Regions from separate parts of the Lactobacillus sp. A27 genome, predicted to be linked through region 1. Evidence: predicted binding sites of a transcription regulator. Region 1 holds the regulator's gene; each other region holds the start of a gene.
The links. The regulator LexA, encoded in region 1, represses DNA repair genes until DNA is damaged. The targets are predictions, from matches to a motif close to CNAACANNTGTTNG.
Positions count from the first base shown of each region.

Region 1 (6,972 bases):
ACATCATCGTGCAAATCACTCTTCTTAGCAGCTACCGCAATCTCATTTTTGCCTGCATCTGCCTCTGAGAAAGCAATATTTCTACCAATACTCGTTGAAAAGAGAAAGTTGTTCTGGGGAACATAAGATATTTGGCTAAGTAAAACTTTAAGCGGAATTTTCTTGATATTGATGCCATTTAAGGTGATTTCACCGTCATATTGGTCGAATTCTCTCAATAGCAGCTGAATGATTGTCGTTTTACCAGCACCTACACGACCTACTAAACCTAAAGTTTGACCAGGTTTTAAGGTGAAATCGATGTTCTTTAACACTAGAATATCCTTTTCATCAGGATAAGCAAACGATTTAATATCAAAATGCAAATCACCTTGTAAGTCTTGAGCCTTAATACTTTGATCAGCGTGGGCATCAGTAATTAACGGTTTTTCATAAAGTAGCTTTTCTACACGGTCATAGCTTGCACTACCTCTTTCCAAAATATTGAACAAATAACCAATCGCAAACATCGGCCAAACCATGTTAGCAATATAGGCAATGAAGGAAACGAGCTGACCAATCGATAGCACTTTATTTGTAACTAAAAGTCCACCATAAATAATGGTAATTACATAGGTTGCACCGATAATTGCCGTACCCAATGGATCAAATAAGGAGTCCCATACAAACACTTTTTTATTGATATTAATTGTGTCATCGACCATTTTGTCAAAGGCCTGAGTATCTTCTTTTCCTTGACCAAAGGTCTTCAGCACCTTGATGCCTGAAACGGATTCTTGGGTCTTATTATTCAAACGTGAAAAAGCAGCCTGTGATTTATCAAAAGCATCATGCAAACGACCCCCAAGCTTCCAAGCACCTAGTGCCAAAAATGGCAGTGGCAATAAAGCAACGATAGTCAGTCTCCAATCAACGAAAATGATCATGGCAATCATAGTTGATAATCCCATGACAAGAGAGTCAACTAAAGTTAAAACGCCATCACCGGCTACGTTTTGAATAGAAGTCACATCGTTAGTTGCATGGGCCATCAAGTCACCGGTTCGGTGGCGCTGATAAAATGTTCTGTCCATGATCATAAAGTGGTCGAACAGTTTAGAACGCATTTGTCGTTCTAGTTCTGCGGCCCCGCCCCAAATTTGCTTACGCCAAAAGTAGCGCAAAATATATAAAACGAAGGCGGCAGCTAACACAGCTAGAATCAACATCCCATATTGCCCCCATGAGATGTGACCTTGATCCAGCTGATCTGCCATCAGTCCTAATACTCTTGGCGGAATTAAGTTGGCTAAAGAGGTTAAAGCAAGAAAAGTAATTCCGATAATATAACGTTTCCTTTCTTGTTTAAAAAACCAACCCAATTTTTTAAATATGTTCATTTACTCACTCCATTCTTTAAAAAGAACACCAAAAAAGACGAAGGAATAATCCTTCGCCTTAACACCACAAAATAATCTAATAATTACTTTTGTTGATGCTTCATCATGTTCATTACTTGATGAACCTTCTTGTTAGAAGGCTTTTGTCCCATTTGAGACATCATAGCAACGATCATATCTTCACTAATAGGAGGATTTTCCTTAAAATACTTCTTCATGTATGCTCTTGCACCATAGAAACCTGCTGTTGCACCAACTAAAAGTGCAATAATAATCAAAAATATTGCTAAACCTAAATTCATATTATATCCTCCATCTAACTAACAATAATATCTTACATAATTTTTCACTTTTTTAAAAGGCTTAATTAATCTTTTCTAAGACCTTTTCTTCTTTGAGCACGTTTTGCTCTTTCTGAGGTTACTTCTTTACCATTTTTATCGATAATTACCATATTTTCAACGTCTTGCTTAAATGCAGCTCTGAAGTTGGCAAGGAATTTTTTGTGAAGTTCTTTACGTTCTTGTTCCTCTTCGGGAGTTAAGCCTTCCTTTTCTTTCTTATGGTAAAGTTCATTAATTCGATTAGTTACCTTTTTTTCTTCTTCTTTACTCATTGCATCTTTATTCATTTTATATTCACCTCACATTAACAATCTTTAGTCTACCGTATTTTATACAATAAAAAAAGATGCTTTTTATAGAACATTTGTTTGAGATTATGCTATTTATTTGTTAAAATAATCATAAATATTATCTTTTTTACAATAACGGAGAAAAATTATGTCTAAGAAAAACAACGATACTAAACAACTAGAAATTTTACGTTATATTTATGATACTGTAGAACGCCGTGGTTTTCCACCAACAGTGCGAGAGATTTGTGCTGCGGTCAAACTTTCTTCTACATCTACTGTTCACGGTCATCTAGCCCGCTTAGAACGCAAAGGTCTTTTAATCAAGGATGCAACTAAGCCTCGTGCACTTGAAATTACCGATGAAGGTAAAAAGGAATTGGGCATTAAGCCAAAGAAAATCCCAGTTGTTGGTGTGGTCACTGCTGGTCAACCTATCTTAGCAGTTCAAGACATAGATGAATATTTTCCACTTCCACCTGATCTTGAAAACGATGCTGGTGAACTCTTCATGTTAAAAGTTCACGGTGAGAGTATGATTAATGCGGGAATTTTAAACGGTGACAGCGTCATTGTCAGAAAGCAAAATACCGCTAATAACGGCGAAATTGTCGTAGCCATGACTGATGAAAATGAAGCTACAGTTAAACGCTTTTATAAAGAGAACGATCACTACCGTTTACAACCAGAAAACGATACAATGGCACCAATTATCTTATCCAAAGTAAGTATTTTAGGTAAAGTAGTTGGCCTTTACAGAAATAATATCGATTAATATTTAAACCTAAGCAAAAAGCTTAGGTTTATTTTTTCGTCAAAATTTCAGTTAATTTATTTTCAAAAACTGGCAGCCATTTTTCTAAATAACCTGCACGGGTCGGATGAATTTCGTCTGCCATATAAAGAGCAGGTTGGTCTTTAAAATTCGGATCATTATATAAATCCAGAACTTTAATATTCCATTTTTTAGCTAATTGATGTGTTGCTTTTACCATCTGATTATACAAATCACTTTCAAAATAAGGATTTGTATAGATCAAAATTGGACAATGCCATGTAGTCAGAGCTTGACTAATAATATATTCCATCGCACCGATAATTGTTTTTACATCAAAATGGTCATTTTGACTAATTTCTCCCAGCTTCTGGTTTGTACGCGCATCATTAGTAGAAAGTTGCAAAACCAACATATCAATTGGTGTTTTAAGATTTTCCTTAAAACGAGCAACATAAGAATCACCATGATAACTGGCATCTTGATCTACCAAAGTAGTGCCATTTTCTGCATCTTTAATAGCAGCAATGCCATCTTTTTTCCATAAGTAGTCTACAAAAGATTCCCCTAATGCACCAAAACCAAATGTGACAGAAGAACCTAAAAATAAGATCTTTTTATTTCTTAATGGGCTATCAATTGTTTTCACACTGTTAAGACTATATTTACGGCTGTTACCCGGTAAATAGGCTAGCTCTGCATAAGCTCTTTGGTGCAAGGGATGCTCATCCAAATCCATTCGCAACTCATTAAGAGCAATATCGGATAAATCATTATTTTGTCTAATAGGGATTAAAAAAGTTTCGTTACTCATTATTTTCTCTTTCTTTATCGATGTAAGGTTTTATCGCTTCCCAATCTTTTACAATATCATCACTTAATTTACGATTATAAAATACAGCCGCAGGATGATATTCTGGAATAACCGTATATTTCTTTTTCGACCAAACATATCCATCTTTAGCTTCATTAAGTTCAAGAATTGGTGTATTCTCAATAACCTTACCATGTTCAGCAGAAATCTTATGACCTGGGCCAAGCAGTCGCTCTAATCCGGTGTTACCTAAAGCAACAATGACTTGTGGATCTGCGTAATGCATTTCATAGTCTAAAAAAGGAGCATGTGCTAACACTTCTTTCTTAGTAGGTTTACGATTTGGTCTTTTAATTACTTCTTTATTTTCTCGTTTACTAAAAACTTTTTTCACACTAAAAGGGCGGCTACGAACAGCACTAGTAATATAAACTTGATCTCGTGATAAACCAATTTGCTTTAGTGATTTATCCAGTTCCTTTCCGGCGTCACCACTAAATGGAATATTATTAACGATTTCATTGCGTCCTGGCGCTTCGCCTACGATCATTAGCAAGGGATGTATTGGGCCACTTCCTGAATTAATTCCTTCTAAACGCATGCCCTTTGATCTCTCTTTTACTTCTGCCAGTAATTCTTTAGGATAATTCAATCATCTCACCTGTTTCTATTTCTGATATATTAATTATAATATTAGTCAAAATTATTTTACATCTAAATTAAATATAGTATAATGTAATCAATTTAATATCAATTAAAAGCCGCCATTGTGGATAAATGGCGGCTTTCGCTTTAATTCCACACTCAATATCTCTGCTTGTGAAATTTACTTCACAATTCAGATTTAGTATATTATCAATGTTATTACTGTATATTAGAGTGACTTTGTGATTTTACTTTGCGGTTTCACATGAGTTCCACGATATTATTATTCACAAACTATTAATATATTATTAAATAATTATCGATTATATATGAATTATTTTAAAAATATTTATCAAAACAAAAAAGCTAGTTCCGTTTGGAACTAGCTTTTCTATATCGACGTTATGATTAACGACGTGCTTCAGCAATTCTTGCTGACTTACCGTGACGTTCACGTAAGTAGTAAAGCTTAGCACGACGCACACGACCATGACGCTTAACTTCAACCTTAGCAACACGTGGGTCGTTAACTGGGAAGGTTCTTTCAACACCAACACCTGAAGCAATCTTACGAACAGTGTAAGTAGCACCGATGCCAGTACCCTTCTTCTTAATTACAACACCTTCGAACAACTGAATACGTTCGTGAGTACCTTCAACAACACGTACGTGAACAGTAACAGTATCACCTGCACGGAAAGCAGGAATATCGTCACGAATTTGTTCTTTAGTCAATTCTTGAATTAATGGATCCATAATATATTTTTCTCCTTCTTCGGCATTCATCCACGCACCAGCGTCAGCGGAACACCCATAACTTTAATTAGTGACATTTGCCACGATGAATAGTTTAACAAATCAAGCCAGCTTAATCAAGCTCTGACTTGATTTCTTCTAGCATTTTCTTTTCTTCAATAGTCAACTGACGATCTTTTAACATATCAGGACGATGAAGATAAGTTGCTTTAAGCGCTTCTTTGTGTCGCCACTCAGCTATTTTTTGGTGATTGCCACTAGTTAATACTTCAGGCACTTTTTGACCTTCAAAATCAGCTGGGCGAGTATATTGCGGATATTCTAATAAGCCATGTGAAAAGCTTTCTTCTACTGGACTAGCAGCGTTACCTAAAATACCAGGCAAAAGTCGAACAGTAGCATCAATCATACTCATAGTTGGTAATTCCCCACCAGTTAGCACATAATCTCCAATTGAAACAGTTTCATCGGCTAAGTCATAGACTCTTTGATCAAAGCCTTCATAGTGACCACAAATAAAAGTTAATTCATCTTCTTTTGCCCAGTCTTGTGCCATTTGTTCATTAAAAGTTTTTCCTTGTGGAGCGGTAATAATAACTTTACCACTAGAAGATAAAGAATTAAGTGCTTTTTTAATTGGCATGATTTGGAGTACCATACCAGCGCCGCCGCCATAAGGAGTATCATCTACGTGGTGATGTACATCTGTTGTGAAATCACGGAAATTAACTAAATTGAGATCCCACTTACCATCTTCTAAACCACGTCCTAACATCGATACTTTCAAAGGTGTAAACATGTCGGGAAAAAGCGTCAATACATTAATCTTCATCTCGTAACCCCTCCATTAATTCTACATAAACTTTTTTGGCAGCTACATCAACTTTTTTAACAACATCGGCAATGTTTGGAATCCAATATTCCTTGCCACTATCTTCACGTACAAGCCAAATATCATTTGCACCTGGAGATTGGATATCAACGATTTTACCGATATTTTTACCAGTTTCTTCATCAATCACATCGCAATCAAAGATGTCTTTATAATAATAAACACCGGCAGGTAATTCGCCACGATCTTCTTCGCTTACTACCAGGATTTGGCCTCGTAATTTTTCTGCTTGATCAATATCTGTAATTTCTTTAAATTGAATTAACCAAAATTGTTTAAATGGACGGCTTTTTTCAATAGTCAATACACGTTTAGTATCGCTTCTAAGTGATAAATGCATCCCTTCAGCAAAACGCTCTTCTGGGAAGTCCGTAATCACGTTAACTTTGACTTCACCATTCAATCCATGAGTTGTTAAAATTCGTGCAACGTCAAAATATTCCATGCATGCTCCTTTTTAAGTAATAAAAAAAGCTTGAAGCACTTGGCATCAAGCTTTTAAATAATCGCAAAATTACTTGTTGTATTTTGCATCGTGCAACTTAGCCATCAAGCCAGCACCTGAAAGAAGTGATCTAACAGTGTCTGAAGGTTGTGCACCCTTTTGTAACCAATCAAAGATCTTGTCTTCATCAAGCTTCAATTCCTTTGGTTGTGAAACTGGGTTGTAGTAACCAACTTGTTCGATGAAACGACCATCACGTGGCATACGTGAGTCTGCAACAACGATTCTGTAGAATGGCTTTCTCTTGGCACCAGCACGGTGCATACGAATTTTAACTGACATAAATTAATTTCCTCCTAAAACTTAACGATTAATAATATACCACCAAAACAAATGGGTGTAAAGTGTTTTTCCTTAACACCTTTATTTTTTTAAGAATGGAATCTCTTAATCTTACGCATACGCTTCTTTTTGTTCTTCTTAAAGTTCTTATTTAAACGACGCATAGCCATCTTGGCCATTGGTGAATCCATCCCTGGCAAGTTGCTTAATCCCTTCATATTGCCCCTAGTCATCTTGCTCATCATTTCCCGCATTTGTTTAAATTGTTTAATCATACGGTTAACTTCGAC
Region 1 is NZ_JAEHNT010000003.1:19,362-26,333, reverse strand. Features, by position in the region: gene JEM49_RS00490 (ABC transporter ATP-binding protein) at 1-1,379, opposite strand, end outside; gene JEM49_RS00485 (YneF family protein) at 1,463-1,681, opposite strand; gene JEM49_RS00480 (DUF896 domain-containing protein) at 1,747-2,010, opposite strand; gene lexA (transcriptional repressor LexA) at 2,162-2,788, shown strand; gene JEM49_RS00470 (SGNH/GDSL hydrolase family protein) at 2,817-3,602, opposite strand; gene JEM49_RS00465 (uracil-DNA glycosylase) at 3,595-4,254, opposite strand; gene rplS (50S ribosomal protein L19) at 4,656-5,003, opposite strand; gene trmD (tRNA (guanosine(37)-N1)-methyltransferase TrmD) at 5,116-5,835, opposite strand; gene rimM (ribosome maturation factor RimM) at 5,825-6,340, opposite strand; gene rpsP (30S ribosomal protein S16) at 6,410-6,682, opposite strand; gene ffh (signal recognition particle protein) at 6,772-6,972, opposite strand, start outside.

Region 2 (6,972 bases), on a different contig from region 1:
TCTAACCGGCTAGATAAAGCATTTTTAGCATGTCTTCTACGGTGAAAAGTGATGGCAAAACGGTGAACTTCATCCTGAATTCGAGTCATTAAATAAAAGCCTTCAGATTTTGGATTCAACGGTATTAGTTTTAATGGCACGCCGTTAATCGGATCACCAAACAGCAAATGGTTAGTCCGATGTTTGTCATCCTTTACCATACCCGCTACCGGAATATTTAAATTAAGCTCATTACGCAAAACATCCTCACAAGCATCAACCTGAATTTGACCACCGTCCATCAAAATCAAATCTGGCATCTTCTTATGTTCGCGCAATAAACGACCATATCGACGGCGAACAACTTCACGGGTATTGCGAACTTCATCGCCTCCGTTTTGATGTTCAACTTCGCCTTTTAACTTATATTTACGGTAAGCCGTTTTATCAGGTTCTCCATCTTTGAATACTACTAAAGCAGAAACTGGATCTGCTCCTTGAATGTGCGAGTGGTCAAAACTTTCAATAATGTGGCCATATGGCAAGCCTAGTGCATCGAAGATTTCTTTTTGGGCACCTTTGGTCTTACGGTTGCCTAGTTCTAATAATCTAAACTTATCGTCTAACTTCAACTTAGCATTGTCTTTAGCCATATCAAGCAAGGACTTCTTTTGACCACGCTGAGGAGTTCTAACCGGTACTGTTAAAACCTCTGCTAAAGTAGCATTATCAAATCCTGCTGGAATCAATACTTCTTTAGGAAGAACACGGTTTTTTTGACCATAAAATTGCACAATAAAAGAAGTAAAGGCGTCTTCTGGATCAGTGGTGTCAGTCAATGGAAACATGCGCGTCTCACGCCGCAATAATTTGGCCTGACGCAAGAAGAAAATCTGAATAGAAATCCATGATTTATCAACATAATAGTTAAAAATATCACGTTGAGTATTATCATTAGAAATAATTTTCTGCTTTTCAACAGTTTCTTCAATATATTTTAACTGATCACGTATCTCCGCAGCTCTTTCAAATTCAAGCTGTTCAGAAGCCTGCTCCATTTTTTGAGTTAAATCTTGCTTAACTGCACCGATATCTCCATTCAAAAAACGTTTGATCTTTTTAATCTGCTCATCGTACTCCTTTTGAGGAACCTTTTTAAAGCAAGCACCTAAGCATTGCCCCATATGATAATAAAGACATGGGCGTCCTTGATAACCATGACAGCGTCTTAATGGAAAAACTTTTTGAATAAACTTCAAGGTAGCCTGTGCAGCATAGACATTGGGATAAGGCCCAAAATAGTAGCCACCATCTTTACGTACAATACTTGTTAAACGTGTCTGAGGATCATGTTCCCGTGTAATTTCAATATACGGATAGCCTGTCCCTTGCTTTAATTGCACATTGTAATATGGTTGGTATTTCTTGATTAAAGTAATTTCTAATAAAAAGGCTTCTTTGTCTGTAGAAACAGTAATGATGTCATAATCTCTAATTTCACGAACAAGTTCTGCCCTTCGTCCTACTTGTTTGCTTTTAAAATAAGAACGTACTCTATTTTTTAGATTTTTAGATTTGCCAACATAAATAACCGTACCATTAATATCTTTCATCAAATAACAGCCCGGTTTCTCTGGCAAAAGTTTTAATTTATTTTCAATTAATTGTGTTGCCATTATTCTCATCCTAACAAAAATTCGTATGTAATAGTGTACCACAGCTTTTTTAAGAAGATATTAACTTTGCTCACAAGCCATAGCTATTTATATCAAAATTTGCTAAATTAAATGTACATTGATATAGAAATATAGAGGATACATGATGACTAATTTTGTTTTTGACTTAATCAACCAATTTGGCTACATGGCCATCAGTTTTCTAATTGCTATCGAAAACGTTTTTCCGCCAATTCCTTCCGAAGTAATTCTTTCTTTCGCTGGCTTTGCTACACACCACTCACAAATGACAGTTGTGGGAACAATTATTGCCTCTACTATTGGTGCAGTACTTGGAGCCTTAATTTTATACGGTGTTGGTTGGTTCCTAAATGAAGAACGTTTAGAACGCATCATAGATCACAAAGCGTTCAAAATGCTTGGCTTTAAAAGAGGAGATGTACAAAAGGCCATTAATTGGTTTGATAAGTATGGCACAGGCGCTATTTTCTACGGACGCTGCATCCCTGTCGTACGAAGCTTAATCTCTATTCCAGCAGGAACCGCAAAAGTAAAAATGTCTAAGTTCTTAATTTACACTACCTTAGGAAGCCTAGTCTGGAATACAATTTTAGTAGCTTTAGGTTCATACATGGGAGAAAAATGGCAAGTTATTGTTACTATCTTTGAAGAATACTCTTTAATCATTGCCGGCTTAAGTGTGGTCACAATGATCTGCTTTTCATTCAAGTGGTACAAACAAAAAATTAAGAATTAACACAAAAAGTCCTATTTATTGCAAAATAGGGCTTTTTATTCTTCAAAAAATTAAAAATATAATGTAAAATTAATCTAACTTTATTTTAAGGGATGATGTAATGAGATTTAATATTTTCAGAAAACAAAGCATTCAAAATTATCTAGGTAAAGATATTAAATTTGCCAAGACAATGAATGCAGTAGACTTAATGTCCCTCGGGGTAGGTGCTGTAATTGGTACTGGGATTTTCATCTTACCAGGAACAGTAGCCGCTACCCTAGCCGGGCCAGGTGTAAGTTTATCATTCGTAGTAGCTGCTATAGTTTGTGCGCTTGCAGGGATGTGTTACGCCGAATTTGCTTCAGCTATTCCAGTTGCTGGTAGTGCCTATTCATACGGGAATATTGTGTACGGTGAATTTGCCGGCTGGATTATCGGTTGGGCTTTAATTCTTGAATACATGCTCTCTGTAGCTACAGTAGCCGCTGGTTGGTCCTCTTATTTCAGCTCTTTTATTAGTCCATTCGGCCTCAAAATTCCCCATGCCGTTTCAGGGCCAATGGATCTAAGTCATGGTGTTTATTTTGACCTAGTGTCCGTTTTAATCATTCTCTTGATCAGTATTTTGCTTTCTCGAGGAATGAAAAATTCAATTAAGATCAATATCGTAGCAGTATTTATCAAAATTGCTATTATCTTAATTTTCATCTTTGCCGGCTTACACTTTATTAAACCAGCAAATTATCATCCATTTTTGCCATATCATTTTTCAGGCGTAATCAAGGGAGCAACCACGGTTTTCTTTGCCTTTCTTGGATTCGATGTAGTTTCTTCTTCCGCTGCCGAAGTTAAAAATCCTAAGAAAAACATGCCACTAGGAATTATTGGTACTTTAGCAATTGCGGCTCTGCTATACTTTGGCGTATCAATTGTCTTAACAGGAATGGTTAACTATACCAAATTAAACGTTTCTAACCCTGTTGCTTTTGCTTTACAATACGTTCACCAAAATTGGGTGGCAGAATTGCTGTCATTTGGGGCAATGCTCGGAATGGCTACTATGATGTTGACTATGATTTATTCAAGTTCTCGTTTAATTTATGCCATGGCTAGAGATGGCCTGCTTCCAACTACTTTCAGCAAGTTAGACAAAAAACACAATTCTCCTCAAAACGCATTAGTAGTAGTAACTATTATTATTGCTCTTGGTGCAGCATTCTTCTCAGTAGATCAATTAGCTAACTTGGTTAACTTCGGTACTCTTTTTGCCTTTACGTTAGTATCTTTCGGTATTTTAAAACTAAGAAAAAGAACAGATATTACCAACGATGGCTTCAAAGTTCCAGGTTATCCATACTTACCTATTATTTCTAGTTTAATCTGTATCTTTATGATTTGTCATTTAAGTTCTGAAGTATATCTAATGGCTGTCATTTGGCTAGTAATTGGAACTGTTATTTACTTTGTCTACGGCTACCATCACAGCCAACTCGATCACGACTAACATACCCAAAATTATGTAAAATAAAAACAGCAATTTCAAAATTGCTGTTTTTTTATATTGTCTTTAATTAATTTGATTGATGGCTTTGCCATCCTTAAAGAAGGATAAAACATTATTGGCTGCTTCTTTAGATAAATTAAATCTAGCAACATGAGTAGCTGAACCAACATGTGGAGTCATAATTACATTGTCCATCTCCACTAATTCTTGTCTAGGATGTGGCTCATTTTCAAAGACATCTAATGCTGCACCAGCAATTTCATCATTCTTTAAAGCAGAAATCAAAGCGTCACTATCAACTAAAGAACCGCGAGCTATATTGATTAAAAATGCAGTGTCCTTCATTTGTTTAAACACATCGGCATTAATAATGTGGTAAGTTTCATCGGTTGCAGGAGCATGTAAACTTAAGAAATCAGCATTCTTAATTAATTCATCAAAGTCAACATACTTAGCATCAAGTTCTGCTTCAATTTTTTCATCAAGTTGATGACGATTATGATAGATAACCTTCATCCCCAATGCCTTAGCAAAACGAGCAACTTGCTGACCGATTCTACCCATGCCTAAAATTCCCAAGGTTTTGCCTTCGATTGAATAGCCTTGATTATCATATTCATCAGCATTTAAAAATACGCCTTCACGTAAAGTATGATCATAGTAACGAATTCGACGTGCAGAAGCTAAAATCATTGTTAGAGCTAATTCAGCAGTTGGACGCAGAACACTTTCAGGACAATTTGAAACTACAATTTCGTTTTCCTTTGCATATTCCGTATCTACATGATCAAAGCCAACACCATATGTTGAAATTATTTTTAAATTCTTGGCTGCGTCGATCATTTGCTTATCAAAAATCATCTTAGCAACAATTACACCATCATATTCGGCGATATGATCTAAAACCCATTGGCGATCATCATCTGGACGATGACCTACAAGTCCAATAGTTATATCACATACTTCTTTTAAGTATTCTTTTCTTAAGTCAAGATACTACTAATTTGTTTAAATTAACATCTATTTTGCAAATTTATTAATTGCAAGAACTACGCCATCATGATCACAATCAGCGGTTACTGCATCGGCATGCTCTTTAGTATAATCAACTGCATTGCCCATTGCCACTCCGACACCAGCATATTCTAGCATGGGTGCATCATTTGCCTGATCACCTAAAGCCATAACATTTTGGGGAGCGATTTTCAAATAATCGCACAGTCTTCTTAGTCCAGTCCCCTTATCAACTCCGGCTGCAGTCGCTTCATAATAAAATGGCTCAGTTTTAGAAAAAACTACCCGATCCTTCATCTTTTGAAATAATGGACTCGTAATTTTACTATCTAAGTAATCTGGATCATCAATATACATACATTTAATAATTGGAATGTGGCGCATCTCTTCTTGAGTTCGATAAGACACTTCTAATTTAACTACACGCGAATTATAAATTGTATAATGTCCTAAATCTCGATTAGCTGTGTAAATTCGATCTAGGCTTACGCTGTGAAAATGCAAGTTCAATTTACGTGCAATTGCTTCAAGATCAATATAATCATCATATTTCAAGCCTTGTTTGAAAATAACCTGACCATTGGTTGATTCAACTACTGCCCCATTAAAACTGACCACATACTCATTATCTTGCTTATTTAAGCCTAGTTCATCTAAATACCGCTGTGCACCAGATAGAGGACGACCTGTACAAATAACTATTTGTTTACCTTCATCTCTAGCAGCCAAAACGGTTTTTTTAACTGCTGGCGTTATTTCTTTTTTAGAATTAACTAAGGTCCCATCAATATCGATTGCTATTAATTTTATTTCGTTCATTTTTCTTTCTTAAAATAAATAAGTATCGCTTATCGCGATACTTATTAAACAGCTACATTTTGGTCATTCTCCTTGAGCTTGACCAATTTTTTCATATCCTCATCACTAATTTGAAAATTGATATTCAAATTTTCTTTCATTTCCGCAACATTATCGCTCTTTGGCAATACAATGCATCCAAGCTGTAAATCAAAGGCTAACATTAATTGAGCCGGACTTACATTATATTTCTTTGCATATTTATTTATTTTCGGATCTTTAAGTAATCGTCCATGTGCTAATGGTGAATAAGCTTCAATTTTAATATCCAAATCATTGCAATATTTCATCAAATCCATTGGTACCTTATTAATATGGACCTCAATTTGATTAACTACAGGCTTTATCGTGCCATTATTGACAATGTTTGCCACGTCTTCTTGCAAAAAATTAGATACGCCAATTGATCTAACCTTACCTGCTTTTACAGCTTCCTCCATTGCACGCCAATTTTCTAGATTTCCTTCAAAATAGCGGTCGTTGGTTCGATTTACTTCAATCCAAGGTTTTGCGGTGAATGAATAAGCAATAAATCAATATACTTCAAGCCAAAACGGTCTAAGGCTTCGTCTATCGCTTCCTTAGTACCTTCATAGTCTTTAACCGCAGTTGGCAACTTAGTTGTTAAAAATATATCACTACGTTCAATATCGGAGTTCCAAATACCTTTACCGACTCCCCTTTCATTGCCGTAGTCCTTGGCAGTATCAAAGGCACGGTAGCCAACATCAATTGCCTGGCGTACTGTTTTTCTAACATCATCATTATTGATTAACCAAGTTCCCAATTGAATTTGAGGAATTTCTACTCCGTTATTAAGCGTCAAAGTCTTTCCAAATTTCACACTTTCACACCTCTATACCTTTGTTTTAGATGTCTCTACTTTTCAAAAATCAATACATGAATAGCTTTTTACTTCCATGCTATATTTAGCATACATCAAAGTATAATCAAATCCTATACATATATTTATTTTTTCGTATGGGTTTCAACATCTTTTTCTTCAGCTTAAGCATTGATATAAAGCAACTATTATAGCTTTATTATTTGCTTAGCTAAAGTATATATAATATACAAATATAGTTATAAAAAAAGAAAGGGCTGATTTACGTTTCATCAACTCTTTCTCTTCAGTCTCTTAATTCCCACAACTTATAATACTATTTTTAAATATTAAAACAACCTAGTAAATTAAGATGTTA
Region 2 is NZ_JAEHNT010000035.1:19,799-26,770, reverse strand. Features, by position in the region: gene uvrC (excinuclease ABC subunit UvrC) at 1-1,655, opposite strand, end outside; gene JEM49_RS05675 (DedA family protein) at 1,801-2,412, shown strand; gene JEM49_RS05670 (APC family permease) at 2,513-3,898, shown strand; partial or broken gene JEM49_RS05665 (NAD(P)-dependent oxidoreductase) at 3,962-4,852, opposite strand; gene yidA (sugar-phosphatase) at 4,919-5,731, opposite strand; partial or broken gene JEM49_RS05655 (aldo/keto reductase) at 5,776-6,614, opposite strand.
Region 2: the regulator LexA is predicted to act here: its motif matches at 1,670-1,683, upstream of uvrC (excinuclease ABC subunit UvrC).

Region 3 (6,972 bases), on a different contig from region 1:
AACCAAACTCTTTATTTTGTATTCTTTTTATTTTTTAATTGGTCAGGCTTCTCGTCGCCCAAATGCCAAACTTCAACTGTAGGATCAGTTTTGCTTTTTTGATTAATGATTTTCTGGATAACATGCATTAATGGATGATACTTTTCACCCAACAAGCCGATTGATTCCACAAAATATTCAAGTGCAACCAACAATCCCAGAATTAATAACCATGTTCCCCAAGCCGGAGAAAGCAAGAATAATAATGAGATGAAAGAAAAGACCAAAGACAATGCATAGATCGTTAAAACCGTTTGTCTATGAGTTAATCCCATTCTCATCAATTGGTGGTGCAAGTGGTGTTTATCCGCCTCTGAGATAGGTTTTTTATTTAATTTTCTCCGAATCATGGCATAAACCGTATCGGTGATTGGCACACCTAAAATTATGATCGGTACTAATAAAGAAATAAAAGTTACATTCTTTAAACCTTTCAGTGAAAGAACCGCAATCATAAATCCAATATATAATGCACCTGTATCTCCTAAAAAGATCTTAGCTGGATGGAAATTATATGGTAAAAAACCTAATAAACATGCGGCTAACATAAAACAAGCTATAGGCACATATAGCTGATGCGTGTGTAAAAAGAAATATCCTACGATTCCCATGGTCGTTAGAGAAATCATTGATACCCCATCTGCTAGCCCATCCAGTCCATCAATCAAATTGACTGCATTAGTTAAAGCTAATATCCAAAAAATGGTAATTGGAAAACTCCACCAACCAATATTAACTTCGTGCGTGACAAAAGGAATTTTTAAGACATTCATTCGAATACCTGCCAAGAAATAAATGATCAATGAGGCAATAAAAATGCCGAACATTTTTTGTCTAGGCTTTAATTCAAGAATATCATCTATCAATCCCGTCAACACAATTACACTTGAAGCTAATAAAATCGAAAAGATTTCATGGGTAGGAAATTGCTCTCGTAACAGTACAAATGCACCGATATTAAAAGTAACGAAAATTCCTAATCCCCCGATAGTAGGCATTGGCTTCTTATTAACCCTACGTGCATTAGGATTATCAACAGCTCCCAATACGAAAGCCAAACGCCGAATAAACGGCGTAATAGCCGCCGAGATAATTACCAATAAAAATAATTCAACAATGATTTTAAACATATTTGGCTACTTTCCTTATTTACTCGTTCTAATTATACAAGTAGAGTCGGTTTTGCACAAATAACAAAAAAGGTTTGAAACTTTTAATTTCAAACCTTTTTAAATTTATTTAGCGATCGCTACAACTCGTTTTTCACGGATAACAGTAATTTTAATATTACCAGGATAATCAAGTTCTTTTTCAACCTGATTACGAATATCCCGTGCCAAAATAACTGTACGATCATCTGAAATTTCATCAGGTTCTACCATCACGCGAACCTCACGTCCCGCTTGAATGGCATAAGCCTGCTTGACACCTTGATAGCTCTTAGCTATCTTTTCTAATTCGGTCAAACGCCTGATGTAATTTTCTAGACTCTCACTTCTTGCACCTGGTCGAGCTGAAGAAATCGTATCTGCTGCAACTACAAGTTCAGCAATAAACGATAACTTAGGCACATCACCATGGTGTGCAGCAATCGCGTTAACTACAACATCGGATTCATGATATTTACGGGTCAACTCTACACCAATTTCTACGTGTGAACCTTCAATATCATGATCGATGGCTTTACCAATATCGTGTAATAATCCCGCGCGAACTGCTAATTTTTCATCTAGACCTAATTCGGCAGCCATAGTACCAGCTAATTTACCAACTTCAATTGAGTGTGACAAGACATTTTGCCCATATGAAGTACGATACTTGAGTCGTCCAAGCGTCTTAACGAGTTCTGGATTCATACGGTGAATTCCAAGTTCCATTAAGGCACTTTCACCAGCTTCATAAATATCGTCATTAACTTCTTTACGAGCTTTATCAACCATTTCCTCAATTCTAGCTGGATGAATTCTCCCATCCTTAATCAAACGTTCCATTGCTCTCTTCGCAATTTCACGTCTAATTGGATCGAAGCCACTCAAAGTTACAACCTTTGGTGTATCATCAATAATTAAATCAATACCAGTTAAAGCTTCAAATGAACGAATATTGCGACCTTCACGTCCAATAATACGTCCCTTCATCTCTTCATTTGGTAGATCAACAACAGACACGGTGGTTTCTGCTACAGTATCTGCTGCACTACTCTGAATTGCATCAACTATAATTTGGTTAGCATAATGATCAGCTTTCGCTTTAACTTCTTCATTACTATTTCTAATCAATTCGGCACGTTCTTTAACAAGCTCATCAGATAATTTATTAAGCACAATCTTTTTTGCTTCTTCTTTATCCAACTTAGCTACGTCATAAAGCTTTTGCCGTCTAGCTTCAACTAATTCATCAGCTTCAGTTAATTTTGCCTTTAAGCTAGTATCTTGCTGCTTTAATTGATCTTCCTTTTGAGTGAGTCCAGCTTCTCTTTCATCTAACAAAGAATTTTTGTGATCTAAAGTATCTTCACGTTGCTTTAAACGATTTTCTTGACGAGCTAAATCATCCTTTTTTAAATTTAACTTGTCTTCAGTCTTTTGCTTATAATCACGAATTTGTTCTTGAGCTTCAAGAATTTTTTCTTTCTTAGTATTTTCAGCACTTTGCTTAACAGCTTCTGCTGCTTGCTTTTGTGCATTAACCTCTGCTTCTACCGCAGCTACTTGTGCTCGAGCATCGGCTAAAATATGATCAGCATCATTTTGTGCATTCTGAGCTTTTTGTTCCCAAGAATGTTTACGAATAGCATAGCCAATCACTGTACCCACCAAAATTGAAACAATGGCAGTTGCGACGGGAATCATAATAATTGTATTCATGATTACTATCGCCTTTTTTTAGAATTATTCACACCACTTTTATGATAAAGAACCTGTTGGTCCATGTCAATCCACAAGAAAAAACCTTGGAACATAATTCCAAGGTAAAAATCATTTTTATTTATCATCAGTTGTCTTTTTAGCTTCGGCAGACTTCTCTGCTTGAGCCTCTTCACGCTTTTCCTTTATTTTTTCAGGATCTTCACGATCAGCTACTGACTTCTCATCAATACCATATGCCTGACGAACTTGTTGTTGAATATCTTGATAAATATCTGGATGATCTTCAAGATATTTCTTAGCATTTTCTCGTCCTTGGCCGATACGATCGCTCTTATATGAATACCATGATCCAGCCTTATCAATGATATCCTTGTCAGCAGCCATATCAAGTAATTCTCCACTTTGAGAAATACCTTTACCATACATGATATCTACTTCTGCTACCTTAAATGGTGGGGCAACCTTGTTCTTTACAACTTTAATCTTGACGCGGTTACCAATTACATCACCAGATTGCTTAATCTGTTCTGCTCTTCTTACTTCAAGTCGAATAGTTGAATAAAACTTAAGGGCACGACCACCAGGTGTAGTTTCAGGGTTACCAAACATAACCCCAACTTTTTCACGAATCTGATTAATGAAAATTGCAATAGTCTTAGTCTTGGAAATTGTTCCTGATAACTTACGCAAAGCTTGACTCATTAATCTAGCTTGAAGACCAACATGGGCATCCCCCATTTCGCCTTCAATTTCTGCACGTGGAACTAAAGCAGCAACAGAGTCGACAACCACAATATCAATAGCACCACTAGAAATTAAAGTATCAGCAATTTGTAGTCCTTCTTCACCAGTATTAGGTTGAGACAAAATAAGTGAATCAATGTCTACACCTAAAGCTTCAGCGTATGCTGGATCCATTGCGTTTTCAGCATCAATATATGCGGCTGTACCACCACGTTTTTGCACTTCAGCTACTGCATGAAGAGCAACAGTAGTCTTACCAGATGATTCAGGTCCATATACTTCAATAATACGTCCCCGAGGATAGCCACCAACACCAATAGCAGCATCTAAAGCAAGTGAACCTGTTGGAACTGTTGAAATTTGAGTATCGGCCTTCTCACCCATACGCATAACAGCACCTTTGCCAAAGTTCTTTTCAATTTTCTTGAGCGCTGCATCTAAAGCAGCCTTTTTTTCATCTTTGGGCATGTTTTCCTCCTAAATTTTTGTACTCAGTAATTATACTTTGATCATTATCTACTTTGCAAGCAATATACAAACTAACGTTCAAAGTATTTAGCCTACACTATTAAATACGCAAAAAAAGGTAATTTTTTTTTGAGAAAATAAAAAAGAAGCAATTTTATGCTTCTTTTAATTTATCTTTAATTTTACATGGATCCTTTGAATACGCCCCATGATTGGTGGAAGTAGTCGTAACCTGAGTAAATAGTAAAGATCAATGCAAGGTAAAGTAAAATTGTACCGATATACCAGAAGTTACCGATCAATAAGAAGATGATTGATAACATTTGGCAAGTAGTCTTGATCTTACCAGGCATTTTAGCTGCCAAAACTTGTCCCTTGTTTTCAGCTAAAATCAAGCGCAAACCAGTAACTGCTAATTCACGACAAACAATGATTGCAACAACCCAAGCTGGAGCAAGCTTCAATTCAACTAAGAAAATAAATGCAGTCATAGTCAACATCTTGTCTGCCAAAGGATCAGCAAACTTACCAAAGTTGGTAACCATGTTGCGTGAACGAGCAATATGACCATCAAACCAGTCAGTAGCTGAAGCTACGGCAAAAACAATAGCTGCAATTACCCAGCTCCAAACAACAGTTGAACCAGCGGCTTCAGTATGAGCATCCCCACCGAAAATTATAATTAACATAAATATTGGAATTAAAAAGATTCTAAAAACAGTAAGTTTATTAGGTAAATTCATTCTTCTTATTTTCTCCTAAGCTTTAATTACCATTATTTTCATCACCGCTGCCACCATTATCATTTCCACCGGCATTGTTATTTTGCGTAGTGGTTGTTGATGATTGAGTAGCTGATGATTGTTGTGTTTGACTACTTTGTCTTGTTTGACTGCTTTGAGCAGCTGATGATTGTTGGTGACTAGTTTGAGTGTTGTGTCTAGTAGTAGAGCTGCTCTGAGTTTGATTTTGAGTAGTAGTATTACTGTTATTAGTATTATTATCGCTAGTCGTTCCATTTTGACTAGTATTGTCATCAGTATGATGAGTAGTAGTCTTCTTAGCCTTTCCAATTAACAAAGTAATTGTTCTGTAGCTATTATTAGGTACGTATGGAACCTTCTTGCCACCGATCTTAATCGAACTACCATTATCATTACCCAAGGTAATTACAACTCGTTCAGCGTTTGAAGGTAAAGTAAGGGTATGCTTTTGCTTAGCAATTAAAGTTCCTTGCCAGCTATTTGCATTGCCATTAATTTGTACTCCCGCAGAAGTATTTTGAGTTGAACCTGCCTTAACAACTAAACGACGATTCCTCTTAAGACCAAGGACACGGTATTCATTGTCATTAATCTTTTTAATCTTAACTGTATTTACAGCAACCGGCTTAGTCTTCTTAGAAGATGACGATGATGTCTTCTGTGATGATACAGTTACGCCGCTGTTATCAGTATCATGATGCTGACCACTTGATGAAATACGTGCATACAATACGTATACAACTAAGATTACGATAATTACACCTAATGCGATTGCGATTCTTGGCAAGTAATTCTTCCACAAATTCTTCTTGTTATTTGTGGTTTCACGAACCTCTTCGCTCTTATTATCAATTGAATTCTCTACATATTCATCAGGATCCGCTTCTGGAACATCCTCATGATAGTCACTGAGTAATTCTTTCCCATCTAATCCAACTACTTGAGCGTATTGTCGAATAAATGCCCTAACATAAAAGTCACCAGGAAGCTTATCAAATTCATCCTTTTCAATTGCTGTTAGATATCTACTTTGAATCTTAGTTGCTTTTTCGATATCTTCAATTGAAAGTCCCTTTGCCTCTCTAGCACTCTTTAATTTCTCTCCGATGTCTGCCATATTAACCTCTTCAAAATTAAATTTAACAAATTGAGTATACCATAAAATTTCGTTTACAACTTCTTAGTTATAAAAGCCAGCCTCCAGTAACATAAATTGTTTGACCAGTAAGGTAACTGCTTCGTTCATTCAGCAACACTTTGATCCAATATGAAATATCTTTTCCATCAGCCCAACGACCAACAGGAATCTCTTCTTGAACTTTCTCAATAGTATCTTCTGAAAAAATACTGTTCATATTAGTCTTTACAGCACCTGGTGCAATTACATTAACCGTCAAATTATTTGATGCTACTTCACGTGCATAAGCCTGCGCAAAACGACTTAACCCACCTTTAGTGGCACTATATACCGATTCCAGAGCACTACCGTAGCCTCCATAAACCGAACCTAAGTAAACGATTCGACTAAAACCTTGTTTCATTAGCTGCGGCTCCAGTAATTTAGTTAATTTAATGGGTACAGTCAGATTGATTTTTATTAATCTTGTAATATTATCAAGATCTTCATCCCCTAGAAAGCCGTAATTAGTGACCCCTTGAGCAAAAACTGCTGCATTAACCGGCAATAAATTTTGGACAAATTCACTTAATTGTGCATCATCAACTTCAAAATCTAACTTAATCGGCATAAAATCCTGGTCAGGATATTTAGTAAACAACTTTTGACCTAATTCTTCAGCAACTTCCTTTTTGGAATTGTAATGCAAATAAAGAGACCAGCCATCTTCAGCCAAATCACGACAAATTGCTTGTCCTATGCCACCTGTAGCACCGAATACAATTGCACGCTTCATTTATTGCTCCTCCTTATCAGAGTTTAAATAAGCCGAGCAAATAGTGCTATCTTTCATCAGCTTTTGACAAATTTGATCGAATTCTTCAAAGCCCATCGTCTGCAACTTTAATAAATTAAGTTGTAAATCTTCATGGTCAAGATTTTCTTCAATCATTTCAATTGCAAAATATGA
Region 3 is NZ_JAEHNT010000032.1:41,513-48,484, reverse strand. Features, by position in the region: gene JEM49_RS04970 (glycosyltransferase family 4 protein) at 12-1,169, opposite strand; gene rny (ribonuclease Y) at 1,275-2,906, opposite strand; gene recA (recombinase RecA) at 3,024-4,121, opposite strand; gene pgsA (CDP-diacylglycerol--glycerol-3-phosphate 3-phosphatidyltransferase) at 4,304-4,864, opposite strand; gene JEM49_RS04950 (helix-turn-helix domain-containing protein) at 4,887-6,002, opposite strand; gene ymfI (elongation factor P 5-aminopentanone reductase) at 6,070-6,798, opposite strand; gene JEM49_RS04940 (M16 family metallopeptidase) at 6,799-6,972, opposite strand, start outside.
Region 3: the regulator LexA is predicted to act here: its motif matches at 4,189-4,202, upstream of recA (recombinase RecA).